DNA from 3 places in the Massilia timonae genome. Region 1 is predicted to be linked to each of the others. Evidence: predicted binding sites of a transcription regulator. Region 1 holds the regulator's gene; each other region holds the start of a gene.
The links. Region 1 encodes sigma-54, which starts transcription at its own class of promoters, with help from an activator protein. Its sites were predicted from a motif close to TGGCANGNAANCTGCTTT; they were not measured.
Positions count from the first base shown of each region.

Region 2: the regulator sigma-54 is predicted to act here: its motif matches at 7,654-7,671, upstream of LO55_RS24360 (CmpA/NrtA family ABC transporter substrate-binding protein).
Region 3: the regulator sigma-54 is predicted to act here: its motif matches at 8,832-8,849, upstream of LO55_RS21990 (PEP-CTERM sorting domain-containing protein).

Region 1 is NZ_JRYB01000001.1:1,134,554-1,145,066, reverse strand. Features, by position in the region: gene LO55_RS05055 (KdsC family phosphatase) at 1-396, shown strand, start outside; gene lptC (LPS export ABC transporter periplasmic protein LptC) at 407-1,012, shown strand; gene lptA (lipopolysaccharide transport periplasmic protein LptA) at 1,060-1,608, shown strand; gene lptB (LPS export ABC transporter ATP-binding protein) at 1,620-2,372, shown strand; gene LO55_RS05035 (RNA polymerase factor sigma-54) at 2,384-3,859, shown strand; gene hpf (ribosome hibernation-promoting factor, HPF/YfiA family) at 3,935-4,294, shown strand; gene LO55_RS05025 (enoyl-CoA hydratase/isomerase family protein) at 4,418-5,503, shown strand; gene LO55_RS05020 (DUF5694 domain-containing protein) at 5,588-6,658, shown strand; gene LO55_RS26625 (hypothetical protein) at 6,789-6,944, shown strand; gene rapZ (RNase adapter RapZ) at 6,960-7,838, opposite strand; gene hprK (HPr(Ser) kinase/phosphatase) at 7,908-8,843, opposite strand; gene LO55_RS05005 (PTS sugar transporter subunit IIA) at 8,911-9,393, opposite strand; gene queF (NADPH-dependent 7-cyano-7-deazaguanine reductase QueF) at 9,760-10,513, opposite strand, start outside.
Region 2 is NZ_JRYB01000001.1:5,699,489-5,710,001, reverse strand. Features, by position in the region: gene LO55_RS24395 (L-cystine transporter) at 1-771, opposite strand, end outside; gene LO55_RS24390 (methyl-accepting chemotaxis protein) at 1,039-2,790, shown strand; gene LO55_RS24385 (ABC transporter permease) at 2,858-4,207, opposite strand; gene LO55_RS24380 (DUF3526 domain-containing protein) at 4,204-5,640, opposite strand; gene LO55_RS24375 (ABC transporter ATP-binding protein) at 5,637-6,371, opposite strand; gene LO55_RS24370 (hypothetical protein) at 6,531-6,845, opposite strand; gene LO55_RS24365 (hypothetical protein) at 6,925-7,119, opposite strand; gene LO55_RS24360 (CmpA/NrtA family ABC transporter substrate-binding protein) at 7,922-9,091, shown strand; gene ntrB (nitrate ABC transporter permease) at 9,121-10,044, shown strand; gene LO55_RS24350 (ABC transporter ATP-binding protein) at 10,060-10,513, shown strand, end outside.
Region 3 is NZ_JRYB01000001.1:5,177,143-5,187,655, forward strand. Features, by position in the region: gene LO55_RS21960 (response regulator) at 1-3,442, shown strand, start outside; gene LO55_RS21965 (diguanylate cyclase domain-containing protein) at 3,454-4,392, shown strand; gene LO55_RS21970 (MaoC family dehydratase) at 4,400-4,855, opposite strand; gene LO55_RS21975 (MaoC family dehydratase) at 4,855-5,388, opposite strand; gene LO55_RS21980 (acyl-CoA dehydrogenase family protein) at 5,385-6,629, opposite strand; gene LO55_RS21985 (acyl-CoA dehydrogenase family protein) at 6,637-7,839, opposite strand; gene LO55_RS21990 (PEP-CTERM sorting domain-containing protein) at 7,968-8,708, opposite strand; gene LO55_RS21995 (carboxy terminal-processing peptidase) at 9,072-10,513, opposite strand, start outside.

The sequences.
Region 1 (10,513 bases):
GGCCTGGGCATCCAGCTGCTGAACAAGACCGGCGTCCAGACCGCGATCATCAGCGCGCGCCTGTCGCCGATCGTCGTCAAGCGCGCGGCCGATCTCGGCATCTCGCACGTCCACCAGGGCATCCACGACAAGCGCATCGGTTTCGCCAAGCTGTTGGAAGCCACCGGCTTCACGGCGGAGCAGTGCGGCTACATCGGCGACGACGTGATCGACCTGCCGCTGTTCGCGCGCGTCGGCTTCGCCGTCGCGGTGCCGTCCGGCCACCCGGAGGTGCAGCACCGCGCGCACTACGTCACGAAAAACGCCGGCGGGCGCGGCGCGGTGCGCGAGGTGTGCGACCTCGTGATGCGCGCCCAGGGCACCTACGACCAGGCGCTCGCGCCGTACTTCGCCTGAGGCTTTAAAAATGGCTACCGTCGTCATCAACAAGCGCACCGCCCACCGCTGGAATCTCCTGGCGATGATCGTCATCGGCACCTTCTTCGCCTTCGGCAGCTTCTGGCTGCTGCAACTGATGCAGGGGTCCGACATCGACGCCCAGCTGGGCGGACCGCCGGACGAACCGGACTACATCGTCGAGAACTTCTCCTTCGTGCGCATGACCGAGAACGGCCAGCCGAGCTACCTGGTGTCGGGCAAGCGCCTGGAGCATATTCCGCGCGGCGACGTGTCGCACGTCGAGGCGCCGGTGCTGCGCGGCGTCGAGCCGGGCCGCCCGCCGATGACGGTGGTCGCGAAGAACGCGCAGATCCATCACCAGGAGCACCGGGTCGAGCTGATCGGCGACGTCGACCTGCAGCGCCCCAAGACCGCGCAGAGTGAATCGCTGCACGTGCGCACCCAGGCGCTCACCGTGCTGCCGGACGAAGAAATACTGAAGACCGATCTGCCGATCGACATGCAGCTCGGCGCGTCCAGCGTCAAGGGCACCGGCATGGTCGCCAACAATGCGACCATGCAGCTGCACCTGTCCAGCCGCGGCCAGATCGTCTATCCGCCACGCCAGCGCTGATCCTCCAGAAACGCCGCGTGCCAACCAGAGACCCGTATCCACCAACCATGAAAAAACTACTTGTCGCCGCCTTCCTTTCCCTGCTGTCGCTGACCGCGGCCGCCGAACGCGCCGATTCGCTCAAGGAAGCGGTCATCAACTTCGATTCGCTCGACATCGACGAGGTGACCGGCACCCGCATCCTGACCGGCAACGTGGTGCTGACCCGCGGCACCCTGGTGCTCAAGTCCGACCGCGCCCTGGTCAAGGAAAGCCCGGAAGGCTATATGAGCGTGACCCTCACCGCTGCCGGCGGCAAGGTCGCCACTTTCCGCCAGAAGCGTGACGGCGGTCCCGACCTGTGGGTCGACGGCCAGGCCGAGCGCATCGAGTACGACGAGCGGTCGGAACTGGTGCGCCTGTATTCCAACGCCGTCGTGCGCGAACTGGAAGGCGCGCGCATGACCAACCAGATCACCGGCCCCTTCATTTCCTACGACAACCGCAAGGAAGTGGCCACGGTGCGCAACGACGAAAGCGGCAAGAGCGTCGCCGGCGGCGGGCGCGGCACCCTGATCCTGGCGCCCAAGCGCGCACCCGCCGGAGGCGTCCAATGACGGCGATTCCGATGGAGCTGGGCGATCGCAGCACCCTGGTCGTCAAGGGCCTGCAGAAAAGCTATGGCAAGCGCCTGGTGGTGCGCGACGTGTCGCTGCAGGTCGAATGCGGTGAAGTGGTCGGCTTGCTGGGCCCGAACGGCGCCGGCAAGACGACGTCGTTCTACATGATCGTCGGCCTGGTGCCGTCGGACGCCGGCTCGATCGACATCAACGGCACCGACATCACCAGCCTGCCGATCCACCGCCGCGCCGTACTGGGCCTGTCCTACCTGCCGCAAGAGGCTTCGGTGTTCCGCAAGCTGACGGTGGAAGAGAACATCCGCGCCGTGCTCGAGCTGCAGAAGGACAACGGCAAGCCGCTGTCGAAAGACCAGATCAACGAGCGCCTCGACACCCTGCTGGCCGACCTGCAGATCGAGAAGCTGCGCGAGAATCCGGCGCTGTCGCTGTCGGGCGGCGAGCGTCGCCGCGTGGAAATCGCGCGCGCGCTGGCGACCAATCCGCGCTTCGTGCTGCTCGACGAACCGTTCGCCGGCGTCGACCCGATCGCCGTGATCGAGATCCAGCGCATCGTGCGCTTCCTGAAGGAGCGCCGGATCGGTGTTTTGATCACCGACCACAACGTGCGCGAGACGCTCGGCATCTGCGACCGCGCCTACATCATCAACCAGGGCGCGGTGCTTGCCTCCGGCCGTCCTGACGACATCATCGCCGACGAGTCGGTGCGCCGCGTGTACCTGGGTGAACACTTCCGCATGTGAGCGACGCCTAGATGAAACAGTCCCTGCAACTTCGCACTTCGCAGCACCTCGCGCTTACGCCGCAACTGCAGCAGTCGATCCGGTTGCTGCAACTGTCGACGCTAGAGCTGCACCAGGAGATCGAGCAGATACTGGGCGATAACCCCTTGCTCGAGCGGCTCGACGATCCGCTCGACCGATCGGTGCGCCTGCTGGCCGATGGCGCCATCAACAATGCGCCCGCCAATGGCGAAGCGCCGCCGGCGCCCGGCCAGCAGGCCGAGGGCGAGGGTGCGCCGGCGCAGGAGGGCGAGGGGTTCGAGGGCGGCGCCGACAACGATCGCGTCGATGCCGACTGGAGCGACGGCGGCGCGCCATCGTCCGGCGGCGGCGAGGACGAGGACGGCCGCCCGCAACTGGAAGCCTGCGCCATCACGCTGCGCGAACACCTGATGGAACAGGTGCGCGAAGCCATCCTGTCGGCGCGCGACCGTGCGCTGGCCGAGCTGGTGATCGATGCGCTGGACGACAACGGCTACCTGGAAGAGCCGCTCGACGAGATTCACGCCAGGCTGCCCCAAGAACTCGAGATCGAGATCGACGAATTACGCTGCGCGCTGGCGCTGGTGCAGAGCATGGACCCGGTGGGCGTCGGCGCGCGCAGCGCGGCCGAGTGCCTGGCGCTGCAGATCCGGCGCATGCCGGGCGTGCCGCTGGTGACGCGGCGCATGGCCCTGACCATCGTCGAGGGTTACCTGAGCTGGTTCGCCCAGCGCGAGTACAGCAAGCTGAAAAAAGCGCTCGACTGCGACGACGAAGACTTGCGCGAGGTGCAGGCCGTGGTGCGCCAATGCAATCCGCATCCGGGCGCGGCGTTCGCTTCGAACGTGTCGGACTACGTGGTGCCGGACGTGATCGTGCGCCGTTCCAAGAGCGGCTGGGCGGTCACCCTGAACCCGGACGTGATGCCGCGCCTGCGCGTGAACAGCCTGTACGCGAGCCTCCTCAAGCAGGGCAAGAGCGAAGCGCAGATGGGCGCGCAGCTGCAGGAAGCGAAGTGGCTCATCAAGAATATGCGCCAGCGATTCGACACCATCCTGCGCGTGGCGGAGGCGATCGTCGAGCGCCAGCGCAACTTTTTCTCCCATGGCGCGGTTGCCATGCGGCCCCTTGTTTTACGTGAGATAGCTGATACACTAGGCCTACACGAGAGCACAATTTCTCGTGTCACAACGCAGAAATACATGCTGACCCCGCACGGCATGTTTGAGTTGAAGTATTTCTTCGGCAGCCACGTTGCCACCGAGGCGGGAGGCGAAGCATCCTCGACGGCAATCCGTGCGCTCATCGCACAATTGACAGGAGCAGAAGACCCTAGGAACCCATTGTCCGACAGCAAGATCGCGGAGATGCTCGGGGAACAAGGCATGGTCATCGCGCGCCGGACGGTTGCAAAATACCGTGAAGCCCTCAAGATACCCCCTGTAAGCCTCCGCAAGTCCTTGTAACTGCGCCGTCCACACCCGTCGTGCCTTGTCGCGTTGGTGTGGTCCACACGGTGCAACCTTTTCAAAGGAGTGTGTATGAACCTCACAATCAGTGGCCATCATCTCGAAGTAACCCCCGCCATCCGTGAATACGTTCAGAATAAGCTCGAGCGCATCATTCGCCATTTCGACCAGGTGATCGACACCCACGTCTTCCTGGCCGTCGACAACCTCACTGAAAAAGAAAAAAGGCAGAAAGCAGAGATCAACGTCCAGGTGTCGGGCAAGACCCTGCACGTGGCAAGCGTCGCGCAAGACCTGTACGCCGCGATCGACACGCTGATGGATAAGCTGGACAGACAGATCCTGAAACACAAGCAAATGCTGAAGGACCATAGCCGTACCTCGATCAAACGCCTGCCGGAAAACGGCGGCGAAGACGCTGCTGTCGCCTGATCAGGCGCAGGGCTCACACTAGCTAAGGGCGTCTGAGGGGACGCCCTTTTTGCATCCAGCTCCCCGATATGACGCGTTTCGTGTGTTCGGTAAAATGCATGTCTCTCCATTACGGATTACGCCATGACCGACCACGTCCTGACCCGCGTCGCCAACCGCACCGGCATCATCACCCTGGACCGCCCGAAGGCGCTCAATTCGCTGTCGCTCGAGATGGTGCGCGCGCTCACCACTGTGCTGCACGCCTGGCGGCATGACGGGCAGGTCGACGCGGTCGTACTGACCAGCAGCAGCGAGAAGGCCTTGTGCGCGGGCGGCGACATCCGCTTCTTCCATGAGGTCGGCCATGCGACGCCGATGGGCGGCAGCGCGCTGCTCGAGGATTTCTTCACCGAAGAATACGCGCTCAACCACCTGATCCATTTCTACCCAAAGCCCTACATCGCCATCATGGATGGCGTCGTGATGGGCGGCGGCATGGGCATCGCCCAGGGCGGCCCGGATTGCGGCCTGCGCATCGTGACCGAGCGCACGAAGATGGCCATGCCCGAGGTGAACATCGGCCTGTTTCCGGACGTCGGCGGCAGCCACTTCCTGTCGCATGCGCCGGGACAGCTCGGCAACTACCTGGGCCTGACCGGGCTGACGATCGGCGCCGCCGACGCGCTCCATATCGGCCTGGCCGATGTCTTCGTGCCGGGCGCCGAGCTGCCGGCCCTGCATGCCCTGATCGCGTCCACGCCCGGCGCTGACCTGCCGGCGGCGATCCGCGCTTTCGCGGCGCCGTTCGCGCCGCAGGCGGGCAACGGCGAACTGCAGGCCCAGCGCCAGCTGATCGATGCGCATTTCGGCGCCGCGTCGGTCGCCGCGATCATGGCTTCGCTCGAAGGCGACGAGACGCCGTTCGCGCAGCGCGCCCTGGCGGCGATGCGCCAGCGCTCGCCCCTATTGATGTGCGTGACCCACGAACTGCTGGCGCGCGGCGCGCAGCTGTCCGTGGCCGACTGCCTGCGCATGGAACGTTCGCTGGTGCGTCACAACTTCGCGCATGGCGAAGTGCTGGAAGGCGTGCGCGCGCTCGTCATCGACAAGGACAATGCGCCGCGCTGGAATCCGCCTTCGCTCGATCAGGTGACGCCCGACATGGTGGCGCGCTTCTTCGACCCGGTGTGGCCGGAGCATGCGCATCCGCTCAGGCATCTCGCATAATCCGCTGCGTGCATATCCATTTTTGCGTGACACCATATCGGTGAGGTGTGAACATCGGGTCTTCATGACCTGAAAGGAAACCCGATGCGCCTGCGTGCCTTGCTGATCTCGATGACCTTGTCCTGCGCCGCCGCCGCGCAGGATTACCAGCCGGCCTTCGATCCGAGCCGGCTCAAGGGCCCCGCGACGGGGCCGGTCAACGAGATCATGGTGCTCGGCTCGCCCCACCTGGCGCACCTGCCCAAGACCTTCCAGACGTCGAGCCTGGCCCCGCTGAACGACCGGCTCGCCGCCTGGAAGCCGCAGGCGATCGCGGTCGAGGACCGCTCCGGGCCGCAGTGCGATTTCATGCGCCGCTACGCGGCGCGCTACCAGGAGGCGGTCGACGGCTATTGCTGGGATACCGCGCCGGCCAGGGCGGCGACCGGGCTCGACGTGCCGCAGGCCACCGCCGAGGCCGAACGGCTGCTGGCCGCCTGGCCCGCGGCGCCGTCGGCGGCCCAGCGACGGCGCCTGGCGGCCGTGTTCCTGGCCGGCGGCGAGGAGGCGTCGGCCGTGGTCCAGTGGCTCCGCCTGCCGAACGCCGAGCGCCGCGCCGGCGACGGCCTGGATGAGGTCCTGGTCGCACGGCTGCAAAAGCTCGCGGTTCATCCCAACGAAAGCGTGGCGATCGCGGCGCAGCTGGCGGCCCGGCTGGGGCATGAGCGCGTGTATGCGATGGACGACCAGACGGCAGGCCGCCCCTACGCCGATCGCAAGGCGGCCGGCGAGGCGATCATGAAGGCCTGGGACAATCCGGCCAATGCCAAGCGCAAGAAGGAGGACGAGATCCTCGACCGGGGCGTGGATACTCCGGAAGGCCTGCTGGCGATGGTTCGCGCCTACAATTCGCCGGCCCACGTCGCGGCGAGCTTCGAGATCGATTTCGGCGCGGCGCTGAACGAGCCGTCACCGCAGCGCTTCGGCCGCGCCTACGTCGGCTACTGGGAAACGCGCAACCTGCGCATGGCGGCGAACATCCGCGACGTGGTGGGCGTCATGCCGGGCACGCGGCTGCTGGTCATCGTCGGGGCTTCGCACAAGGGTTACCTGGAAGCTTATCTGCACCAGATGCACGATGTGCGGGTCGTCGATACGGCGCCGCTGCTGCGGTAAATGCTGCACATGAAAGATGAAGTCATCCCGCGTGAGTCGGGCATCCCTGCAAGCCGCGGTGAGAATGCGTGAGCTTGGGCGGCATCTTCTTGTGATACTTTCAGACTTCCATCAACGATGACAGCTCCACATGATTTTCTGGCAAACCGTGATTTCCGAATACCGCGCGCTTGCGCCGTTCGTGAAAGCCTCCCTGGCCATCGGCGCCGTATCCCTCGCATTCCTGGTCCCATATCGCGTGGGTGAGAGCGTGGGCGCCGCTGCCTACTACTTCTTCAATAGCTGACCAGCGACGACGAGATCACGCAGCCGGATTCTTCGGCTGCTCCCGATGCCGCACGATCACCCGCTCGGTGTCGCCAAAATAGGCGCCGAGGTGTTCGGCCATGTACACCGAGCGGTGCTGGCCGCCGGTGCAGCCCACCGCCACCGTCAGGTAGCTGCGGTTGTCGGTCTTGAACGAAGGCAGCCACTTGGCCACGAAGTTGCGGATGTCGGCCAGCATCTCGATCGCGCTCGGCTGGGCGTCGAGGAAGTCGATCACCGGCTGGTCCTTGCCGGTGAGGGGGCGCAGGGCCAGGTCGTAGTACGGGTTCGGGATCGCGCGCACGTCGAACACGAAGTCGGCGTCGAGCGGCACGCCGACCTTGAAGGCGAACGACTCGAAGAACAGGGTCAGCGGCGCATGGGCGACCTCGGCCAGCTCCTTGATCCAGGCGCGCAGTTTATTGGCCGAGAGTTCCGAGGTGTCGATCACGTGGCCCAGGTTCTCGATCGACGACAGGCGTTCGCGCTCTTCGGCGATGCATTCGATCAGGGTGCGGCGCGAGGCCGGGTTCTCGCCCGGCCGCAGCTCGTGCGACAGCGGATGGCTGCGCCGCGTTTCGGAAAAACGCGCGACCAGCGAATGCGTGCTCGAGGTCAGGAACATGACCTTGACCGCATGGCCGTCCTCGCGCATGCGGCGCACGCTCACCGGCAGTTCGACCAGCGACTCGGCGCTGCGCGCGTCGACCGCGACCGCCATCTTGGCGGTGCCGGTTTCGTTGACCGTATTGACGAGGGCCGGCAGCAGCGCCGGCGGCAGGTTGTCGACGCAGTAGTAACCCGCGTCTTCCAGGACGTTCAGGGCCACGGACTTGCCCGAGCCCGAGATGCCGGTGATGAGGACGATGTGCATGCGGCGATGATACCGCAACCTTCACCCGATGGCACGCCGCCGCGCCGTCGATACCGGTTCCTCAGTTGTTCAATCCGCGCTCATGGCCTGGCGCTGGCGCTCCATGAATTCCTGTAGCGTGTCGATGCCGCGCAGTTGCAGGATCGTGTTGCGCACCGCGGCCTCCAGCAGCACCGCGATGTTGCGGCCGGCCGCCACTGGAATGACGACCTTGCGGATCGGCAGGCCCAGCACGTCTTCGGTCGGGAAGTGGAAGGGCAGGCGCTCGACCTCTTCGTCCAGCGCGCCGCGCTTGACCAGGTGCACGATCAGCTTCAGGCGCATCTTGCGCCGCACCGCCGTCTCGCCGAAGATCGCCTTGATGTCCAGCAGGCCGAGGCCGCGCACTTCGAGCAGGTTCTGCAGCAGTGGCGGGCAGCGGCCCTCGATCATGTTCGGCGCGATGCGCGAGAATTCCACGGCGTCGTCGGCGACCAGGCCGTGCGAGCGCGAGATCAGTTCCAGGCCCAGTTCGCTCTTGCCGAGGCCCGAGTCGCCCGTGATCAGCACGCCCACGCCCAGCACATCCATGAACACGCCGTGCATGATCACGCGCTGGGCCAGCTTTTTCGATAAATACACGCGCAGGAAGTCGATCACCTGCGCCGCCGGCAGCGGGGTCGAGAACAGCGGGATGTTCTGCTCGTCGCAGATGGCCAGAATGTCGGGCGGGGTTTCCAGGCCCTGGGCGATGATCAGCGCGGGCGGGCCGCCGCCGATCAGTTCGCCAACCACATGGCTGCGCGAATTGGCCTTGAGGCGGTGGTAGTAGTCGAGTTCCTGGTGGCCGAACACCTGGATCCGGCCCGGGTGGATCAGGTTCAGGTGGCCGACCTGGTCGGCGGCCGAGGCGGCGTCGCCGGCGATCTGGCGTTCACCGCCGGGAAAGCCCGCGAACCAGCCGAGTTGCAGGCTGTCGCGGTTGTCGTCGTACAGCCGTTGGATGGTCAGCGGAGACTGCAGCATGGGCATTGTCGTCGTCGCAAAATAAGGCGCGCGGCGTGATTGCCGCGCGTTTCACTGGACGTGCAGTTTAACCCAGAGCCTGGAGGCTGGGTTGCCAGTTGATAATGCGGTCATGCACCGATTTCGGATCGGGGTCGGTCGCCAGGGCGGTGCGCACCGACTCGTCGGAGAACAGCTCGGCGATCTCTGACAGGATCTCGAGGTGCTGCTGGGTGACGTGGTCGGGGATCAGGAGGAAGAACAGCAGGTTCACCGGCTGGCCGTCGGGCGACTCGAAGGGAATCGGCTCCTTCAGGCGCACGAAGGCGGCCAGCGGAGACTTGAGGCTCTTGCTGCCCTTGATGCGGCCGTGCGGGACGGCGACGCCATGTCCCAGGCCGGTCGAGCCCAGGCGTTCGCGCGCGAACAGGTTGTCCGAGACGATCGAGCGGGCGATGCCGCAATTGTTCTCGAAGATCAGGCCGGCCTGCTCGAAAGCCCGTTTTTTGCTCGACACTTCGATGTCGAGTTGCACGTTCTCGAGCGAGAGGATTTTGCTTAGGTTCGTCATAACGTGGGTGCGATGCACGCGTGGAGTGCTTGCGAGCACGGGATTATAGGCCTGTTTAGGGCCCGAGACACTCGAATTCGCGACAGTTTGGCCTTCTCGCCGAACGGCCGCACGATACCCGTCGAAACGGGATAAGCAGCTAGTTGATCTGCATCAACATCGTTACGCAATTTCCTCAACGAATCAGCTGTTGAAGCCAGCAATCGTATGCCGGTCCTCCTGAATACCGTCGATTACTCGAAGCTCTGCTTAAAAACAAGGCAGGTCGTTCAGTATCGTATAGCAAAAGGAGGCGCCATGCACCTTGCATGGCTGTCGCCTAAAACGCACAAGCGTGCGAGTAATATCCTGACAGAAATGCGGTGTTTACTGGCGCGCGCCACGCAGATTACCCGGCTTGCCGGAGCTGAAGTTGGCCCGCCATGGATTGATGTCCAGGCCGCCACGCCGTGTGTAGCGTGCATACACGGCCAGCTTGCTCGGCTGGCACTGGCGCAGCACGTCCATGAAAATGCGCTCTACACATTGCTCGTGGAATTCATTGTGCTCGCGGAAGCCGATCAGGTATTTCAGCAAGCCTTCCTGGTCGATCTGCGAGCCGACGTAGCGGATCTGCACCGTGCCCCAGTCCGGCTGGCCGGTGACCAGGCAATTGGACTTGAGCAGGTGCGACACCAGGGTTTCCTCGACCGGCGCTTCCTCGTGATTGGCCTTGAGCAGCTGCGGGGCCGGCGAGTAATCGTCGACCTCGATGTCGAGGCGGTCGAGCAGCGTGCCTTCGAGCTCGCCCATTCCGATCTTGCCGAATTGGTCCGGGTGGGTCAGGGTGACGTGGACCGGCGCGCCGAAGCCGTTCGACAGGTCGTCGCGCAGCAGGGCCAGCAGAGCCTCGGGGCCGGCGAGGCGGGTCTGGTTGAACGAGTTCAGGTAGAGCTTGAACGACTTCGATTCGACGATGTTCGGCGAATCGGCGGGCGCCGTCACGGTCGCGATCGCGACCTGCGGCTTGCCGCGCATGTTCAGCCACGACAGTTCATAGGCGTTCCAGATGTCGACGCCGAAGAAGGGAAGCGTGCCGGAGAGGCCCAGTTCCTCGCGCTTTTGCTGGCGCGGGATCGGG
Region 2 (10,513 bases), 4.6 Mb from region 1:
CAGGATGTCCTGCAGGCTCGAACCGGCCACCATCTTGGCCATCAGCGCGAACACGCCGAACGGGGTCAGGCGCAGCACCAGGGTCACCATCCGCATCACGATCACGTGGGCCACGTGCACGAAGCCGCTGAAGGACTGGAACACTTCCGGCTTCTTGCCGGCGATGCCGACGGCCGAGATGCCGATGAAGACCGCGAACACCACCACCGCGATGGTCGAGGTCTTGCGCGCGCCCGTCATGTCGAGGAAGGGATTGGCCGGGATGAAGGACAGCAGCAGCGACGGCAGCGACAGTTGCTGCGCCGTGGCCAGGTTGCCCTGCAGGTATTCGCCGCGCGCGACTTCGGCGCTCGACGCGGTCAGGCCCACGGCCGACAGGCCGAACAGCTTGGCCATCGCGATGCCGATGCAGGCCGCGACCACGGTCGTGACGAGCAGGATGCCGATGGTCAGGGTGCTGATCTTGCCGAGCGACGCCGCGTCGCGCAGCTTGAGGATGGCCTGCACGATCGAGACCATGATCAGTGGGATGACGATCATCTGCAGCAACTTGACGTAGCCGCTGCCGATGACGTCGAGCCAGGCATTGGTGGCCACGATGTCGCTCGCGCCGGCGCCGTACACGGCCTGCAGGCCGGCGCCGAACACGACGCCCAGCCCGAGGCCGGCGAACACGCGCTTGGTGAACGAGGCGTGGCGGGCCTGCATGCCATACAGGAGTGCGCAAATGGCCAGGGCGAGGGCCAGGTTCAGGAGGACGGGGAAGGTCATAACACTCGGGTTGAAGCAAGGAATCGCGCCATTCTATCGGCAAAGTTGCCTTGACGTAGTGTTAATGTCACCTTTGCTTATGCGCTCAGAGCATATTGACGGAGGAATATCGTGCGGTCGCGCTAGCTGTGTGTATCTGTTGCTGCACTGCGACGGAAGATAAGTCATAACGCAAGGAAATACTCAATGCTTCCCATAAAGGGAACAATGTTTCTATAATCCAATGGATACCACATTTTTTTATCCATGGGCTTAGGCCAGCGAATCATGTTCAAACATCTCAGCATCAAGTCGCGCCTCATCTTCGTCATCGCCTTCCTGGCCGTCGAACTGGTCGCCGGCGCGGTCATCGGCATCTACAACCTCGGCGTCGCCAACACCGAACTCAAGCAGATGTACGACCACCGCCTGGTGGGCCTGAGCCAGGTGGGCCAGGTCACCCAGCTGATCACCACCAACCAGCTCGCCGTCGCCAAGGCCGTCAACCTGGAAGACAGCGGCCAGCGCAATGCCGCGCTCGAGTCGGTCGACGCGAACATCGCGGTGATCAGCAAGATCCTCGACAGCTACCGCCAGCTGCCGATGACTGCCGGCGAGAAGGCCCTGTACGAACAGTTCACCGAGGCGCGCAAGGTATTCGTCGAGCAGGGCATCCGCCCGGCCATGGCCGCGATCCGTGCCGGCGACAACGCCGGCGCCGTGGCCCAGCTCAACGGCAAGATGACCACGCTGTACCTGCCGGTGGCCGATCTCGGCGCCAGGCTGGTCAAGGAGCAGCAGGACGCGGCGCTGAAGGAATACCAGGCCTCGCAATCGACCTTCGAGATCGTGCGCGCGGTCTGCCTGGCCGGCCTGGTGTTCGGCCTGATCATGGCCGTCTTCGTCGGCTGGGTGCTGGTGCGCGCCATCGTGCGTCCGCTGGAGCAGGCGGTCGCGATCGCCGGCGCGGTGGCCCAGGGCGACCTGACCCAGACCATCGAAGTGACTTCGAAGGACGAGACCGGCCGCCTGCTGCAGGCGCTGAAGGACATGAACGATTCGCTGGTGAAGATCGTGAGCCAGGTCCGCACCGGCACCGACAACATCGCCACCGCCTCGAGCCAGATCGCGGCCGGCAACCTGGATCTGTCGTCGCGCACCGAGCAGCAGGCCGGTTCGCTGGAAGAAACCGCTTCGTCGATGGAAGAACTGACCTCGACCGTGAAGCAGAACGCCGACAACGCGCGCCAGGCCAACGCCCTGGCCACCTCGGCCTCGGAAGTGGCGGGCAAGGGCGGCGCGGTGGTCGAGCAGGTGGTGCAGACCATGGGCGCGATCAATGCCTCGTCGACCCGCATCGTGGACATCATCGCCGTCATCGACGGCATCGCCTTCCAGACCAATATCCTGGCGCTGAACGCGGCCGTGGAAGCGGCGCGCGCGGGCGAGCAGGGCCGCGGCTTCGCGGTCGTGGCGGGCGAGGTGCGCAGCCTGGCGCAACGTTCCGCGGCGGCGGCCAAGGAAATCAAGCTCTTGATCGACGACTCGGTCGACAAGGTGCACCACGGCTCCGAGCTGGTCGAGCGCGCCGGCGCCACGATGCAGGAAATCGTGCAGAGCGTGAACCGCGTGACCGACATCATGTCCGAGATCACCGCCGCCAGCCAGGAACAGACCGCCGGCATCGAACAGATCAACGGCGCCGTGGCCCAGATGGACCAGGTGACCACGCAGAACGCGGCGCTGGTGGAAGAAGCGTCGGCCGCAGCGGCCTCGCTGCAGGAAGAAGCGACCGCGCTGGCGCAGACCGTGGGCGCATTCAAGCTGAATCAGGCCGGCACCAGCCGCGTCAGCGCGGCGGCGCCGCGCGTGACCACGACCTTGCCGGCGGTGGTGGCGAAGGCGCCGGTGAAGGCGCCCGCCAAGCCAGGCAAGGCCGCGGCGCCGGCCAAGCCCAAGGCGCAAGCCGCGCCGGCTGCCGCTGCGAAGCCGAAGAAAGCCGAAACCGCGGACGTCGGCGACGGTTGGGAAGAGTTCTGATTCCAGCTTGAAGCCAAACGGCACGAAGAAGCCAACCCGAGGGTTGGCTTCTGTCGTTTACACCACATTACGTGCGCAGCTTGCGTAGTCCAATCGCGAGCAGCGCGAGCGCCAGCACGCCCAGCGCCAGCAACTGGCCTGTCGGCAGGCGGCCGGGCGCCGCCACATGCTTATAGCGCGGCAGCCGCGCCAGGTCGGCCCGCGTCATTGCCCGCTCCTCGAACAGATACGGATAGAAGAAGCGCCGCAACTGCGCGTGATACGCCGCGATACGGTCCTGGTAGGCCAGCTGCGCCGCCAGGTCGGTATCGGCCAGCCGGTGCAGCAGCACCTGCACGTTCACCGAGGCCAGCACCAGGCCGACGCGCGCCGTCCAGCTTTCTCTTGCCTGCATGCTGGCGCGGTATTCGGCGACGTCGGCGGCGACGGCATCGTCGCCCGCCTGGTGCATCGCGTAGTACCACTTCCAGTGAAAGCGTCCTTCAACCGGCGGCGTGTCCTTCCACTCGGGGTGGGTGCGGAAGAATTTTTCGAAGGTCTCCGGCTTGGGGATGTCCCAGCCCGAGTGCACGGCCTGGCGCTGGGCCAGCGCCAGCTCGACGCCTTTCGACACCGGCGACAGGCGCGCGATCGCGGCGTCGGCCAGGGTCGGCAGGATCATCGTCAAGCCGACCAGGCAGGCCAGCAGGATCGCGGCGCTGCTGCTCGAGGTGCGGGCGCGCGCCGCGACCCAGCTCGCCAGGCCGAACCAGAAGGCCAGATAGAGCGTGGCCACCAGCGCGATCGCCGCGAAGTCCGCCACAGCGGCGCCGGCCACCAGCGCGCCACAGGCCAGCGGCAGCAGGGTGGCCAGCCACACCAGGCCATAGCGCAGGCCGACCCGGCGGCGCCAGGTGTCGGCGGCGGCAGGTAGCGACGCCAGCAGCCGCAGGCGGCCGGCTTCGCGCTCGCTCGAGACCAGGTCGTGCATCAGCGCGATCACGAACAGCGGCGCCAGGAACACCAGCACGAAGGCGAAGTCGAAGCGGCCCGGCATGGCCAGCTCGGGGTTGATGGCCTCGGACTCGTACAGCTGCGAGTGCAGGCCGAGCAGGCGCACGCGCAGGGCCTGCGGCTGCAGGTCGCGCTGGCCGATCGCCGCGAAGGCCAGCGGCGATGGCGGGTTCAGCGTCAGGTGCGGCAGGTAGTAGCCGACCGAGCCGGCTTCGGCCACGCCACCCTTGAGCTGCTTGGCGGCGATGGCGGCATGGTCCTGCGCGTGGTTGGCGGCGATGCGCTCGAGCGCGGCGCGCTGCTGGCTCACGGCCTGCAGGCCGGTCCAGACCGACAGCGCGCACAACAGTGCCAGCAGCACGACGGCGCCGACGGCCAGTCGCGAATGCGCGACCTGGCGCAGTTCAAATGTCAGCGTTTTCATTTGGCCTTCCTTTCCAGGCGTTTCGCGATGGGATAAGCGGCGCCCAGCAGGGCCAGCAACCAGCCGCCCAGCAGGGCGAAGGCCGGCCAGGCATGGCGCGCCGCCACCTCGGCGTAGGGCGCGGGCGGATAGCCGAAGCGCGGCGTGTCGTCCCAGTGGTGCTTGTCGATGCGTTCGTCGCCCGCGCCCTGCGGCGAGACGACGTTGGCGTGCAGGCCGTTGAGCGCCTGGACGAAGGCGTAGCGGTATTTTTCTCCCTCGCCCAGGAAGCGCGCGTGGCTGTCGAGGTTGGTGCCGGCCAGTGCGGTCGACATGCGCCGCAGCGCGATCACGGGGCTGAACAGGCTGGCCGAATGCACGATCGCGTTCTCTTCGCGTTGGCGCGCGAAGTCGGCGCGCATGAATTCGTCGAACAGTTCGCTCGTCAGGCGTTCGCCTTCGGCCATCAACAGGCCGCCGTAGTTCACCGGCAGGTCTTCGACCCGCTGCACGCCGTATTTCTCCAGGGTGCGCGCGTGGAAGGCGTTGAAATAGGGGTCGTCGGGATTGTGGCTGTCGCCGATCGCGGCCAGCCGCTCGTGGATCGCGACTTCGGTTTCGATGCGGCTCGGCCGGCCGACGTCGCCGGCGGCGAAGTCGGGCATCACGCGCGGCAGCAGGATTGCGGTGACGATCCAGCCGGCCACCAGGGCCAGCAGCGCGTCGCGCGCGCGCGGCAGCGTCGCCGACACCAGCACCGCCGCCGCCACCCACAGCAGCAGGTAGAGCGCGTACCCGAGCAGCATCGTCAGCGCCTGCGGCGCCGCCGCCGGATGCAGCAGCGCGATCGCGGCAAGCGCGATGAAGGCGGGAGCGCCGAGCAGCAGCGCCACGCCGGCATGCGCGGCCAGCTTGCCGAGCAACAGGGTCGCGCCGGGGATGCCCTGCACGATCTGCAGGCGCAGCTGGCCGCGCTCGCGCTCGCGCGCGACGCTGCCGAAGGCCAGGAACACGATCAGCAGGGGCGTCAGCACCTGCAGCACGAAGGCCGGGGTGAGCTGGCCGAAGCGCAGCAGCACCGAGGACTGGCCCGCATCGCTGAAGTTGGCGCTGTTCTGGCGGTGGCCTTCGAGGAACAGCGTGTTGCCGGTGAACGGATCGACGCCGAAGTCGAAGAAGGCGAGGGGACTCAGCGGACGGAACACGTAGTGCCCGTAGTGCACCACGCGGTGCGGATGACGATCCGGCTGGTTGTGCCACTGTGCGTCGGCCGTGCCTTGAAAGCGCGCGCGCTCGGCGTCGACGGCTTGCACGCGTTCGTGGCTGACCAGGATCGCGGCCAGGGTCAGCGCCAGCATGAGGATGCCGGCGGCCACCGCCACCCGGTTGCGCAGCATGGCGCGCCATTCGCTGCGGGCGATGGCGGGCAGCGCTTGCCTGATGGTGGCGCTCATGCCGGTTCCTTTGCCTGCGTCGTTCCGGCATAGCGCCGGTACAGGTCGCGCACGTCATAGCGTTCGTCCCCGCCGGCCGCGACTTCATGGCTGATGTGGCCGCGCTCCAGGAAGCCGATGCGGTCGGCCACCTCGGCCGCCCCCAGCAGGTCGTGGGTGATCATGAAGATCGCGCTGCCGCGCCCGCGCAGGCCCTGCAGCAGGGCGTTGAACTCGCTGGTGGCCTGCGGATCGAGGCCGGTGGTGGGTTCGTCCAGCAGCAGCACCGGCACCTGGCGCGCCACGGCCAGCGCGATCGCGACCTTCTGGCGCATGCCTTTCGAATAGCCGCCCAGGCGGCGTTTCCAGGCCGAGGCGTCCAGGCGCACGGCGTCCAGGGCCGCGTCGATGCCGGCGTCGCTCCAACTGCTGCCGGCCAGGCGCAGGAAGTATTCGATGTTCTCGCGGGCGTCCAGATGCTCGTACAAGGCCACGTTCTCGGGCACATAGGCCAGTTGGCCGCGCGCGGCCAGCGGGTCGGCGGCGACGTCGACGCCGCACACGCGCACGCTGCCGGAGCGGGGCGCCGTGAAGCCGAGGAAGGTGTTCATGGTGGTCGACTTGCCGGCGCCGTTGCCGCCCAGGAGGGCATAGATCTCGCCGCGCGCGACGCGCAGGGACAGGTCGCGCAGCACGGGCGCGGACTGGTAGGCGACGGTCACGCCGTTCGCCTCCAGGGCAGGGGTATTCATGGTCATCGTGGTCCTTTGTGGTGAAGCGGGAGCGACAGGCGACACGCGCGTCGCGGCGTGAAAGCCGGCGGCGGCGCGCGCGGGATGCACGCAGTGCGCGAAAGCGCATGCGCGCCCGCAAGCCGGCGCGGGCCGGCCTGCACGGGTACTGGAGGCGGATCAGTGGCGCGGAGGCGCCTGGCGGGAAGGAATCAGGTAGCGGCGCAGGACGACCGGCGCGGGGCGCGGCAGGCGTGCGAGGACGTAGGCGATGACGAGGAAGATCGCCAGCAGTTGTGGCGATGCCGCGGGAAGGTCGGCCGTGGAATGGGAAGCGAGCTGGCAGCTGACGCAGTCGGACAGCTGTTCGGACAGGTCATGGTCGTGGAACGAGGCGCCCACGAGTTGCAGTGCAAGGATCAGCGCGCACAGGCAGGCCAGCACCCGGCGCAGGGGTGCGCTCATCTGCTGAAAGCTGGCGGCCTGGAACTGCATGCGATCCCGATTGACGTTGATGCGGGGCAGTATAGCCCAGCGGACATCGAGCCGACAACCGGGTCGCACCAATCGAGGCTTACTCGAAGGCGATCAGCAGCGCGGTCAGGCCGATGCAGGCGGCGGCGATGACGCCGATGCGGGTGCGCAGGCGGCGGCCGTTGGAGACGATGTCCTTGGCGATGCCGCGTTTCGGCGCCTGTGGGTTGCTGCGGTCGACCGCGGTCGCGGCATGGATGGAAGAATGGTGGCGTTCGGTATGTTCGGTGTTCATGGTTGACTCCAGCGCCGTCTCGAATGAAGACTGGCAAGTAGATGATGAATGGCCGGCGTGAGCCGGGCGTAATACGAAGATGGTGTGCCGTTCAGGCGCGCGGGGCGCGCTGGGCAGGAAGAAGGGCTGTCTGGCAACTGTGGCAACTGGGCCGCACCGCCACGTCGTTGGGATAACGCGGGCTGGGGTAGGGCGGACAGTGAATGCGTGACATGCGGATGCCAGTACAAAGCGTCGAATTCGGGACCCGGGACGGGAGCAAGACCTTCAAGTCGGGCTCCGTTCGGGACGTTATTTATTTTACATGCATGCCACGTATAGACAAGGGCCGCACGATTGACAACTGGTGTTTTCTTATAGAAACAGTCCATCCTAGCATGCCGTGCCAGCGAGTTGAAGGGTGTATTTGCAGCTTCGCTGAGCGGACGCAACAGCTCGTCCAAAATGATGCGATGCGCAATCGCAGTGCGCCATTCTCGCCATCGTACGGTGCGCTGGCGGTGCAGTTTTGGGCGCGTCCCTCTGCGCGCTTCCTGGCATGAAGATTGCGTAATCAGCATCAGCGCAACGGAGCGCTGCGTGTGCCGCCAACGAAGGCAGCACCCACAAGACAATGACGTCTACCGGAACATGAATGCGTTCATGTCGGTACGCGTCTTTTTTTTTGCCTGACCACATTGGGATTGCGATGAAAAATCAGAAGCTTGAAGCGAAGAGCGTAGCGACGACGGGCGTCGGCGAAGTCGATGTCACGCGCAGGAAAGTCATTCATGGCGCAGGTCTGGTAGCGGGAGGAAGCTTGATGGGGCTGGCAACAGGCGGCGTGTGGGCGGCGGGTTCGGACAAGCCCGAAAAGACCGAGATCAGGATCGGCTTCATTCCACTGACCGATTGCGCCTCGGTGGTCATGGCGTCAGTGCTGGGCTTCGACAAGAAGTACGGCGTGAAATTCGTGCTGAGCAAGGAAGCGTCGTGGGCCGGCGTGCGCGACAAGCTGGCCAATGGCGACCTGGACGCGGCGCACGTGCTGTACGGCTTGCTGTATGGCGTCCAGATGGGCATCGGAGGGCAGCGCAAGGACATGGCGGTGCTGATGGGCCTGAACAACAACGGCCAGGCGATCACGCTCTCCAAGCAGCTGGCGAACAAGGGCGCGGTCGACGGCCAGTCGCTGGCCAGGCTGATGCGCGCCGAAAAACGCGACTTCACCTTCGCCCAGACCTTCCCGACCGGCACCCATGCGATGTGGCTGTATTACTGGCTGGCGGCCAACGGCATCAACCCGATGAAGGAAGCCAAGGTGATCACGGTGCCGCCGCCGCAGATGGTGGCCAATATGCGGGTCGGGAACATGGACGGCTTCTGCGTGGGCGAACCCTGGGGGCACCGCGCCATCATGGACGGCATCGGCATCACCGCCATCACGACCCAGGACATCTGGCGCGACCACCCGGAAAAGGTGCTGGGCTCGACGCTGGAGTTCGCGAAGAAGCACCCGAATACCTGCCGCGCCATGATGGCCGCGATCATCGAGGCCAGCCGCTGGATCGACGCCTCGATGGCCAACAAGAACAAGATGGCCGAGGTCATCGCCGCCAAATCGTACGTCAACACCAGCAAGGACGCGATCGACCAGCGCATCCTGGGCCGCTACCAGAACGGCCTGGGCAAGACCTGGGACGACCAGAACTACATGAAGTTCTACAACGACGGCGCGGTCAACTTCCCGTATCTGTCGGACGGCATGTGGTTCATGACCCAGCATCGCCGCTGGGGCCTGCTCAAGCAGGACCCCGACTACCTGGCCGTGGCCAGCGCGGTCAACCAGATCGCGCTGTACAAGGACGCGGCGACCCTTGCCAAGGCGCCGGTGCCATCCAGCCCGATGCGCAGCTCGAAGCTGATGGACGGCAGCGTCTGGGACGGCAAGGACCCGAAAGCCTATGCCGCTTCGTTCAAGGTCAGGGTCTGATTTTCATCTTGTTTGAATAGGGGAATGCCATGAACGCTATCCTGAAATCCGAACACCATGCGCCGGCCGGTGGCGGCGCGACCGTCGTGACGTTGCCGCTTGCGGCGGAGGCGCCTGTCGCCAGTCCCGCGCCTGCCGCGCGCAAGCCGGCGCCCATCGTGCGCGGCGCGCAACCGTTCGCCAGGGCGGTGAAGGCGGTCCTGCCGCCGCTGGTGGGCATCGCCTTCGTGGTGCTGGTGTGGCAGCTGATCGCAACCCGCAACGAGACCTTCCCGTCACCTTTCGCGACCTTGCAGGAGGCGCTCAAGCTGTTTGCCGATCCGTTCTATCACAACAGCCCGAACGACCAGGGCATTGGCTGGAATGTGCTGGCCTCGCTCAAGCGCGTGGCGGTGGGTTTTGGATTGGCGGCGCTGGTGGGCATTCCGCTGGGTTTCATCATCGGGCGGGTTCGTTTCGTGAGCGGCATGTTCGGTCCGATCATCAGCCTGTTGAAACCCGTGTCGCCGCTGGCCTGGCTGCCGATCGGCCTGCTGGTATTCAAGTCGGCCGACCCGGCGGCGATCTGGTCGATCTTCATCTGCTCGATCTGGCCGATGATCATCAACACGGCGGTCGGCGTGCAGCGCGTGCCGCAGGATTACATGAACGTGGCGCGCGTGCTGAACCTGTCGGAGTGGAAGATCCTGACCAAGATCCTGCTGCCGTCGGCGCTGCCCTACATCCTGACCGGCGTGCGCCTGGCCATCGGCACCGCGTGGCTGGTGATCGTGGCGGCCGAGATGCTGACCGGCGGCGTGGGCATCGGCTTCTGGGTGTGGGACGAGTGGAACAACCTGAACGTGGCGAACATCATCATCGCCATCGTCGTCATCGGCGTGGTGGGGCTGCTGCTCGAACAGGCGCTGGTGGCGCTGGCGCGGGCGCTGACGCACGAACAAGTGGCTAACTGATTAAGGAGCGCGATCATGGAAGACCTTCAAACCAGGTTCATCGACATCACCGGCGTGGAGATGGCGTTTCATACGAAGAAGGGCGTGTTCCAGGCGTTGCAGGGGATTGACCTGGCGGTGCGCAAGGGGGAGTTCATCACGCTGATCGGGCACTCGGGCTGCGGCAAGTCGACCTTGCTGAACCTGATTGCCGGCTTGTTGAAACCGACGGCGGGCGTGCTGTTGTGTGCCAATCGCGAGATCGCAGGACCGTCGCCGGAGCGGGCGGTGGTGTTCCAGAATCATTCGCTGCTGCCGTGGTTGACGTGTTACGAGAACATTCATCTCGGGGTCGAGCGGGTGTTTGGCGCCGGTGAGACCCGCGCCCAGCTGCGCGAACGGACGCTGGATGCGCTGGCGCTGGTGGGGCTGTCGAGCGCGGAGGGCAAACGGCCGCACGAGATCTCGGGCGGCATGAAGCAGCGGGTCG
Region 3 (10,513 bases), 4.0 Mb from region 1:
CTTGCCGATGGAGCCGGCGCTGGCCACGGCCGTGTCGCGCAGTAGCGCCGGCATCGTCGAACTGCCGCGTGGCAGCGACGCGCCGGGCTACGCGGCCTTCGCGCGCTCGCCCGAGCACGGCTGGGTGGTGACGATCCGCTATCCGTACAACGCGGCCGGCGAACTGCTGGGGCAGTCGATGGCCAAGACGGTGGCCGTGATCGCCGTCCTGCTGGGGATCAGCCTGGCCCTGGCCTGGGCCCTGGGCGGCTCGATCGCGCGCGCCGTGCAGGGCCTGGCCGGTCCCGCCGAGCGGCTCGGACGCGGCGAGCCGCTGGTCTTGCCGTCTTCGAGCATCCGCGAGGTTGAGACGGTGGCGCACGCGCTGCGCCGGGTCGACGCCGAGCTGCAGGAACACCGGCGCGGCCTCGAGACGCTGGTGGCCGAGCGCACGCAAGAGCTGGAGCGCTCCAAGGCGCAGCTGGAAACGGTGTATGCCTCGATCCCCGTCGGCCTGTGCTTCATGGACACCGAGCTGCGGGTGGTGATGGTCAACGACTACCTGGCCGACATCAACGGCCGCCCGGCGCGCGACCACGCCGGCCGCAGCCTGCCGGAGCTGCTGGGACCGGTCGGCGAGGAATTCGAAGCGAACTACCGGCGCGTGATCGCCAGCGGCCGGCCGCTGGTCGAGATCGAGGCCACCGGCGACGCACCATCGGCGCCGGGCAGCACGCGGCACTGGATCTCGAGCTACTTCCCCGTGTATGGCCCCGACCACCGGCTGATGGGCGTGAACGCGGTGGTGCTCGACGTCACCGAGCGCAAGCGCCAGCTGCAGCGCGAGCGCGACCACCAGGAGATGTTCCGCGCCCTGTTCGAGGCCGCCGGCGATGCCCACCTGCTGCTGGCCTACGGCGCCAGCTACGTCAGCGCCAACCAGGCGGCGGCCGACCTGTTCGGCTTCGCCACCCCGGCCGCCCTGCTGGAGGAGTCGCCGGCCAGCCTGTCGCCGCTGCTGCAGGCCGACGGCCGCCCGAGCAACGAGGTGGCGCTGGAGCACATGCGGCGCACGCTGGAGGAAGGCCGCGACGCCTTCGAGTGGCTGCACCTGCGCGCCGACGGCAGCGTGTTCCATGCCGACATCCTGCTGACCCGGGTCGACATCGGCGGCCTCGGCATGATGCAGGCCACGATCCGCGACATCAGCACCCGGGTCGCGGCCGAGGCGGCGCTGCGCGCGACCGGCGTCCAGCTCGAGGCGGCGCTGCGCCTGGCCGAACAGGCCAGCCGCGCCAAGAGCGAGTTCCTGGCGAACATGAGCCACGAGCTGCGCACGCCGATGAACGCCATCGTCGGCCTGGCGCGCCTGCTCGAGGAAGGCCGGCTGGGCCAGCGCGAACGCGGCTACGTGGCGCGCATGCGCACCGCCGCACGCTCGCTGCTGGGCATGCTGAGCGACCTGCTCGACTTCTCGCGCATCGAGGCCGGCCAGCTGACCCTGGAGCGCATCCCGCTGCGCCTCGACGCGATCCTGGCCAGCATCGCGGTGCTGCACGGCCCCGGCGCCTGGGCCAAGGGCGTGGAGCTGGCGTTCGCGGTCGATCCGCGCCTGCCGCCATTGCTCGAAGGCGATCCGGTGCGGCTCGAGCAGGTGCTGCTCAACCTGGTCGGCAACGCGGTCAAGTTCACCGAGCGCGGCGAGATCGTGCTGTCGATCGCGCTGCGCGGCGAGGCCGACGGCCAGGCGCGCCTGGCGTTCGAGGTGCGCGACACCGGCATCGGCATCGCCCCCGAGGTGCAGGCCGGCATCTTCGAAGTGTTCTCGCAGGCCGACAGCTCGACCGTGCGCAAGTATGGCGGGGCCGGCCTGGGCCTGTCGATCGCGCGCCGGCTGGTGGAGCTGGCCGGCGGCGCCCTGCGCCTGGACAGCGTGCCCGGCGCCGGCGCCGCGTTCCGCTTCGCGCTGTCGCTCCCGGTATTGGAAGCCGCGCCTGAGGCGCCGGCACCCGAAGACGACGCCCTGCGCGTCCTGGTGGCCGACGACAACGCCAGCGCGCGCGCCGCCCTGGCCGCGGCCTGCGCCGCCTTCGGCTGGCGGGTGGACACGGCGCCCGATGGCGCCGCCGCCCTCGAGACGCTGCGCGGTGCGCGCTACGACATCGCCTTCGTCGACAGCGCCATGCCGGGCCTGGACGGCCTGCCCCTGATCTCGGCCGTGCGCGCGGCGCAAGTGCCCGCGCCGCGCTTTTGCCTGCTGGCGCCCGACCCCGACACCGAGCGCTATGCCGAGCTGGCCGACGAGCTGGGCGTGACGGCCGTGCTGGGCAAACCCTTTACCCGCGCCAGCCTGCGCGCGGCCGTGGACCGGCTGCTGGGCGGCGCCGGGACGGCGCATCCGGTCCCCGCCGGCGCGCCGCTGGCCGGCGCCCTGCGCGGCCTGCGCGTGCTCGTGGTCGAGGACAACCAGATCAACCAGGAAGTGGCGGGCTTCATCCTGGCCCACGCCGGCGCCACGCTCGAGATCGCCGCCAATGGCCGCGCCGCGCTGAGCATGCTGCAGGAAGACGCCGCCTTCGACGTGGTGCTGATGGACTTGCAGATGCCGGTGATGAACGGCTTCGAGGCGACCGCCGCGATCCGCGCCGCCGGCCTGGACCTGCCGATCGTCGCCATGACCGCGAATGCGATGGACGAGGACCGCCAGCGCTCGCTCGACGCGGGCATGCAGGCGCACCTGGCCAAGCCGATCGACGTCGACGCGCTGGTGGCGACCCTGTCGCGGGTAACGCAGCACGGACAGCACACGCCCGCGACAGCGAACGCCGAGCCGGCGTTGCCTGCGTCGCTGCCGCACCTGCCCGGCATCGACCTGAAATCGACCCTGCCGCGTTTCGCCGGCAGCGTCGAGCGCTTCTGCGAGCTGTTCATCCGCTTCGCCGACGGCCAGGCGCAGACCTTCGGCGAACTGCGCGCGCACGTCGAGGCCGGCGAACGCGGCGCCGCCGGCCAGCTGGCGCACCGGCTGCGCGGTGTGAGCGCCAATCTCGGCGCCACCGAAGCGGCCGAGGCGGCCCATGCGCTCGAACACGCGCTGCGCGACGCCGACGACGGCACGGTGCGCCTGCGCCTGGCCGACCTGGCGCGCGCCCTCGATGCCGTGGCCGCGACCGCGCGCGAGCTGGCGCCGCCTGCCGCCCACGACCTGACCCAGGAGTCGGCCCACGACCTACCCGGCATGGATGACGGCGCCACGCTGCACGCTTTGCTGGCGCGCCTGCTCCACTTACTGGAGAATAACAATATGAGGGCGATCGCCGCCGAAGGCGCGTTGCGGCCGGCGTTGGCGCTTGCCGCCGGGCAGCCGGCCGCGGCCGCGCTGGCCGACGCCGTCGCCACCCTGCGCTTCGACGAGGCGGCGCGCCAGGTGGCAGACCTCATGAAGCGAAAGGGAAATCCGTGAGCTGGACCGAGATGGCACTCAATGGCCGCATCCTGGTGGTCGACGATGCGATGGAAAACATCCAGATCCTGCATGCGGCGCTGCAGGAAGAGCAGGAAGTGCTGTTCGCGCTGGATGGCGAGCGCGCGCTCGAGCTGGCGCGCACCCAGCACCCCGACCTGATCCTGGTCGACGCCATGATGCCCGACATGGATGGCTACGCCGTGTGCGCGGCCCTGCGCGCGGCGCCCGAGACGCGCGACATCCCGGTCATCTTCGTCACCGCGCTCAAGACGCCGGAGGACGAGACCCGCGCATTGGAGGCCGGCGCTGCCGACTTCATCACCAAGCCGGTCAACGCGGCGGTGGTGCGCGCCCGCGTGCGCACCCAGCTGACCGTCAAGCGCCAGGCCGACGCCCTGCGCGCGTTGACCCTGACCGATCCGTTGACGGGCGTGGCCAACCGCCGCGCTTTTGATGAGCGCCTGGAAGCCGAATGGCGCCGCTGCGCGCGCGCCGGGCTGCCGGTGGCGCTGATCCTGGCCGACGTCGACCATTTCAAGGCCTATAACGACCACTACGGCCACCAGGCCGGCGACGCCTGCCTGGTGCAGGTGGCGGCGGCGCTGCGGCGCGGCGCCGGCCGCACCCACGACCTGGTCACCCGCTATGGCGGCGAGGAATTCGCCATCCTGCTGCCCCAGCTCGATGCGCTCGGCGCCGAAGGCGTGGCGCGCCGGCTGCTGGCCGAACTGGCCCAGCTCGGCCTGCCGCATGCGGCGTCGCCCACGGCCCCGCACCTGACGATGAGCCTGGGGCTGGCGAGCCTGGTGCCGGGCGATGCGCAAGGCGCCGACGTGCTGGTGGCCAGCGCCGACGCCCTGCTCTACCAGGCCAAGGCGGGCGGGCGCAATCAGTACCGGATGGGCGGCGTGGGCGCGCTCGGCAACGCCGGCGGCCACGTTGCATGATGATGCGTCAGGCGTAGCAGCGGATCAGGAACTCGGCCACGCACACGGGCTTGGCGGCCCCGTCGGCCTCGATCGTCACGTCCCAGGTAAATTGCCAGCCGCCGGCGACCGCATCGGCGCCGCGCAGGGTCCAGCGCCCGCGCACCCGGCTGCCGGCCGGCAGCGGACTCGGGAAGCGCACCTTGTTCAGGCCATAGTTGACGCCCATGCGCATGCCCTCGATCGCCAGGGCGCTGGTGAGCATGGCCGGCAGCAGCGACAGCGTGAGGAAGCCATGCGCCACCGGCTGGCCGAACGGCGACTCGCGCTTGCAGCGTTCGGGATCGAGGTGGATCCACTGGCGGTCGTCGGTGGCTTCGGCGAAGGTGGCGATGCGCTCTTGCCCGACCTCGAACCAGTCGGACACGGCGACTTCGCTGCCGACCCGCGCCGGCAATGCATCGAGTGCGATCGTGGTGGCCATCATTGCTCCCTGGCGGGCCGGCGCCCGTAGAGTCCGATGCCGTCGACCGTGCACACCGGGACGCCGTGCTGGTTGGTGGCGGTCCAGGTCGACCAGACGACGCCGCGATCGGGTTTGCTGGCGGACGCCTTGACCTGGCGCGTGAGATAGCGCACGCGCAGCGTGTCGCCGGCGCGCACCGGCTGCAGCCAGCGCACGCCATCGAGGCCGGGCGAACCCATGCCGTCGGCCGCGCTCAGGAGGCCGTCGACCACCATGCGCATCATCATGCTGCAGGTGTGCCAGCCGCTGGCGATCAGGCCGCCGTACGGCGACGCTTGCGCCGCCCCGGTGTCGACGTGGAAGGACTGCGGGTCGAACGCGCTTGCGAAGGCCAGGATCTCGGCTTCGGTGACGCTGCGCTCGCCCAGGTCGATTTCCTGGCCGGGATAAAAATCTTCGAAATACCAGCGCTTGCCGGCCGGCGCATCGGCCTGGACGTGCGCGCGCGCGTTGACCGCCATGCCCGCTCCCTTGTCTGGTCCTGCCGTCATGCGGCCTCCCGGAATCCCGGCTGCGCGATGAAGCGCTCCAGGTGGTGGTCCATATCGCCCAGCGTCAGTTCGATCGTCGACAGGCGCTTGAAGTAATGCGAGGCCGGCAGCTCGTCGGTCACGCCCATGCCGCCGTGCAGCTGGATGGCGCCCTGGCCGATGAAGCGCGCGGCCAGGCCCACGCGGTACTTGGCGGCCGACACCACGCGCCGGCGTGTCTCGATGTTTGCGGCGGCATCGCGACTGACATTGGCATCGGCCCCGCTACCCGAACGCGCCAGTGCCAGCGCCGCCAGCAAGGCCATCGACCGCGCCTGCTCGAGGTGGATCGCCATATCGGCCATCCGGTGCTGCAGCGCCTGGAACTTACCGATCGGCGCGCCGAACTGCTGGCGCGTCTTGAGGTACTCGAGCGTCGTGTCGAACAGGGCCTGCATCGCCCCCAGCGCCTCGGCGCACAGCAGGCCGGCGCCGTAATCGAGCGCCGCATCCAGAATGGCGCCGCCCTCTTCCACGGCCCCGATCACGGCGTCTGGCCCGACCGCCACGCCGTCGAGCACGACGTTAGCCGCACGCAAGCCATCGAGCGTGCGGTAACCGGTGACGCGCAGCCCGGCGCTGTCGCGCGGCACCACGAACAGGCTCACGCCATCCATGCCCTGCTCATCGCCCCCACTGCCCACACTGCCCACATCGGCTGTGCTCCCCGAGCTCCGCGAGCCCAACGCGCCCTGCGCGCTGCGGGCCGATACGATCAGGGCATCGGCTTCGGCGCCATGCAGCACCACCCGCTTCTCGCCATGCAGGCGGTAGCCGCCGTCGACGGCCTCGACCCGCGTGGCGATCTCGAAGGCGTCGTGGCGCGATCGTTGTTCGCCCAGCGCGCAGGCGAGCTTGACGTTGCCGGCGGCGACCCGTTCGAGCAGCGCACCGTGCCCGCCACCCTGGCGCAGGAATTCAACGCCGAGCACCGTCGCCACATACGGTTCGACCACCAGCCCACGGCCGAGTTCCTGCATCACGCCGAACATGGCGAGGGCGTCGCCGCCGAAACCGCCGTGTTCCTCGGGCACCGGCAGCGCCGTCAGGCCCAGTTCGACCATCGTGGCCCAGGCGTCTGGCGAGACGCCCGGCTCGGAATGGACGATCGCGCGCCGCGCCTCGAAGCCGTAGTCGCGGCCGATCCAGCGCCGGATCGCATCGGCCAGCTGCTGCTGTTCCCCGTTCAGTTCGAAATGCATGCCGTCCTCACAGTCCCAGGATCATCTGGGAGATGATGTTGCGTTGGATTTCGTTCGACCCGCCGTAGATCGACGTCTTGCGGTAATTGAAGTAGTAGCCCGCCAGCGGAGCCGCATCGTCGTCGCCCGCGATGGCGTGTTCGCTCGCGCCGGACAGGTAGGCCAGATCGAAGGGCAGCGCCAGCGGACCGGCCGCTTCGACCATCAGCTCGGTGAGGGCCTGCTGGATCTCGGTGCCTTTGACCTTCAGCATCGACGCTTCGGGACCGGGCGCAGCCTCGCCCCTGGCCAGCACGCGCAGCACCGTCATCTCGAGCGCCATCAATTCGATCTCGAGCGCCGCCACTTTCGCGCCGAACAGGGGATCGTCCAGCAGCGCCCGTCCGCGCTTGCGTTCGCGCAGCGCCAGGCGCTTGACGAAGGCCAGCTCGCGCTTGGAGCGGCCGACGGCGGCGATGCCGGTGCGCTCGTGCCCGAGCAGGTATTTGGCATAAGTCCAGCCGCGGTTTTCCTGGCCCACCAGGTTGGCGACCGGCACCTTGACGTTGTCGAAGAAGACTTCGTTGACTTCGTGGTCTTCGTCGAGCATCGCGATCGGGCGCACGGTGACGCCGGGACTGCGCATGTCGATCAGGAGGAAGGAAATGCCCTCCTGCTTGCGCACGCCGGGATCGGTGCGCACCAGGCAAAAGATCATGTCGGCGTGCTGGGCCAGGGTGGTCCAGGTCTTCTGGCCGTTGACGATGTAGTGCTCGCCCGCACTGTCCTGCTGACGGACGGCGCCCGTCTTGAGCGCGGCCAGGTCGGAGCCGGCGCCGGGTTCGGAATAGCCCTGGCACCACCAGTCCTTGCACGACAGGATGCGCGGCAGGTAATAGTCCTTCTGCTGCTGGCTGCCGAAGGCCATGATCACGGGCGCCACCATATTGACGCCGAACGGCAGCACCTGCGGCGTGCCGGCAAGCGCGCATTCCTCTTCGAAGATGTGGCGCTGCAGCGGTGTCCAGCCCGGACCGCCGTATTCGACCGGCCAGCCGGGCGCGGCCCAGCCCTGTGCGGCCAGGATGCGGTGCCAGCGGACGTAGTCGTCGCGGCTCAGGCGCAGGTGCTGGCGAACCTTGTGCTGGAGTTCAGGGGGAAGATGGGAAGCGAGAAAGGCGCGGACCTGGTCGCGAAAGGCCAGGTCCTCGTCGGAGTAGTACAGGTCCACGTCGTCTCCTTGTTGTTGTCGTCATGAATAGCACGATCGTTCACAAGGATTGTACCTGAAACGGCCGCGCCGCCAAGCATGGTCGGCGCGGTCGATCGGGCTGGACGCCGGGCCCAGCCCGAAGGCGATTACTGCTTGGCGTTGCGGCGACGCGAGAACGCGCCGGCGCCCATCAGGCCAGCCAGCATCAGCGCGATGGTGCCTGGTTCCGGCACGGCGTTGACCTGATCCGGCAATGCGCCGACCTGGTCCTGGACTGGCAGGGTGAAGATCGGATCGGCATCCGGCGCCGGCACGGTCACGTTGCCGCCACCGCTGTCGCTGCCCGAATCCGGCACGGCCGGGCTGCCGCTGCTGCCGCCTGGCGCCGCGCTGCCGCCGCCCGATGTCGCACCGCCACCGCCAACCGCGGCGCCACCGCCACCGCCGATCGCGGCGCCGCCGCCGGCACTACCACCGCCGGCGACTGGCGCGGCAGGCGCCGCGATGCCGCCACCTGCATTCTGGCCAGGCACGATCTTCACGCCGTCGCCGTCGTTGATGACCGACACCGAGTTGCCATAACGGGCTGCGAGCAGGCCATTACCGGCGCTCAGCACGTAGGAGGCGTCGATGCCCTGCTGGACGAAGAGTTTCTGTGCGTCGGCAGACGACAGGCTGGCGCTGGCCTTGCCGATCAGGCTGTCGGTAGTGCCGTGCGCGACGCCGCCGACCAGGCTGACGTCGCTACCGAGCACACCCGAACCGATCACGCTGGTGCCGTTACCGGCGGTCCAGCCATTTTGGAAGCCTGTCGTGGAAACGACTTCTGCCTGGGCTGCGCCGGCGCACGCCAGGAGGGCAGCAACAACGAGGTGACGTGTTGACATGAAGATAACTCCTAAGATAAGTAAGGATTATTATTTTTACAACTACAGAGTTATCGTATCACAAACCAAAAAAACTTAAGTTTTGACCCACCGCAAATCGTGCATACGATCTTACTGTTGAGTACTGGTCATTTCATGCCATCTTTCAGCTATTTACAGCATTCATGTTTTACGCTTCAGCTTGCCTAAAGAACATGGACTTTCGAGAGAGCCGTGCCGCGGCTGGTCGCGGCCTGATAACTTTGCTAGATATTCCAGCAAGAAACGCAGCGGGACCCATTGCTGTGAACGCCGATAAAAAAAGGCCGCACCTGTCACGGTGCGGCCTTTCCCGGTGCGGCCTCTCGCCGCGGTGCTGCGTGCTTACTTGCTTTGAACCACCGTCATATACGGCATCACGCGCGACGCCATCCGGGTATCGGTCTTCAGCATGCCGACCTCGTCCGCCAGGATGTTCGCCGCCTCTTGCAGCAACACGTCCTTGGCATCCTTGGCCGCTTTCTCGGCCGCCAGCTCGGCCTGGAGATCGCGCTCGTCGCCTTGCAGGCCATCGTCCTGGCGCGGGGTGCCGCGCACGGCGACCACCGATTTCTTGGGCTTGGTCGGATCCGGGCCTTCGGCGCGCTTCTCGGCGCTGCCCGGACCGCTGGCCGGCTCGTCCTGGTTCACCGAGACGCCCGCCAGGCGTGCTTCGCGCAGTTTCGAGCGGGCGTCCTGGGCGTCACGCTCCTTGCGGCGCACGGTCTCGTTCAGCGAGATGACGTTTTCCTTGCGCAGCTTCAGCACCTCGTTGATGTCTTCCTGCAGGAACTGGAAGTCCTTGTCGTTGGCGATGCGCTCCTCATGGCGCTTCTGCAGCGGTGCGACGAGTTCCTTGAGGTCGCCCAGCGGCATGTACTGCGCCGGCTTGATCGCCACCCACGGCAACGCATTGTCGTAGGACGATTCGCCAAAGGTGTCCATATCGGTCAGCACCGGGAGCTTGATGTCCGGCGTCACGCCGCGCAACTGGGTAGTGCCGCCATTAATGCGGAAGAACTGGGCAATGGTCATCTTCAGCTCGCCGTAGCGCATCTTCTCGTTCGGCGCAAAGCGGTCGAGGTCGATCAGGGTCTGGACCGTGCCCTTGCCGAAGCTCGGCTCGCCGATCACGAGGCCGCGGCCATAATCCTGGATCGCCGCCGCGAAGATCTCGGACGCCGAGGCCGAACCGCGGTTGATCAGCACGCCCATCGGACCGTCCCAGGCCAGGCCCGGCTTGGTGTCGCTCTCGACCTCGACCCGGCCTTCGGCGGTGCGCTGCATGACGACCGGGCCCTTGTCGATGAACAGGCCGGTCAGTTCGACCGCCTCGGTCAGCGAGCCGCCGCCGTTGTTGCGCAAGTCGATCAGGACGTTGTCGACCTTCTCTTTCTTGAGTTCGGTCAGGATGCGCTCGACGTCGCGGGTCGCGCTGCGGAAATCGCGGTCGCCCTTGCGGCGCGCTTCGAAATCCTGGTAGAAGGTCGGCAGGGAGATCACGCCGATGCGGCGCTCGACGCCGTTTTCCTTGACCTTGATGATCGACTTCTTGGCGGCCTGCTCTTCCATGCTGATCTTGTTGCGCACCATCGCGACGGTCACGTGCTTGGCGTCGACGCCGCCGTCGCCCGGGATCACGTCCAGGCGCACGGTCGAGCCCTTCTCGCCGCGCACCAGCGCCACCACGTCGTCCAGGCGCCAGCCCAGCACGTCGACGAACGGCTTGTCGCCCTGGGCCACGCCGACGATGCGGTCGCCGACCTTCAGCTTGCCGGACTTGTCGG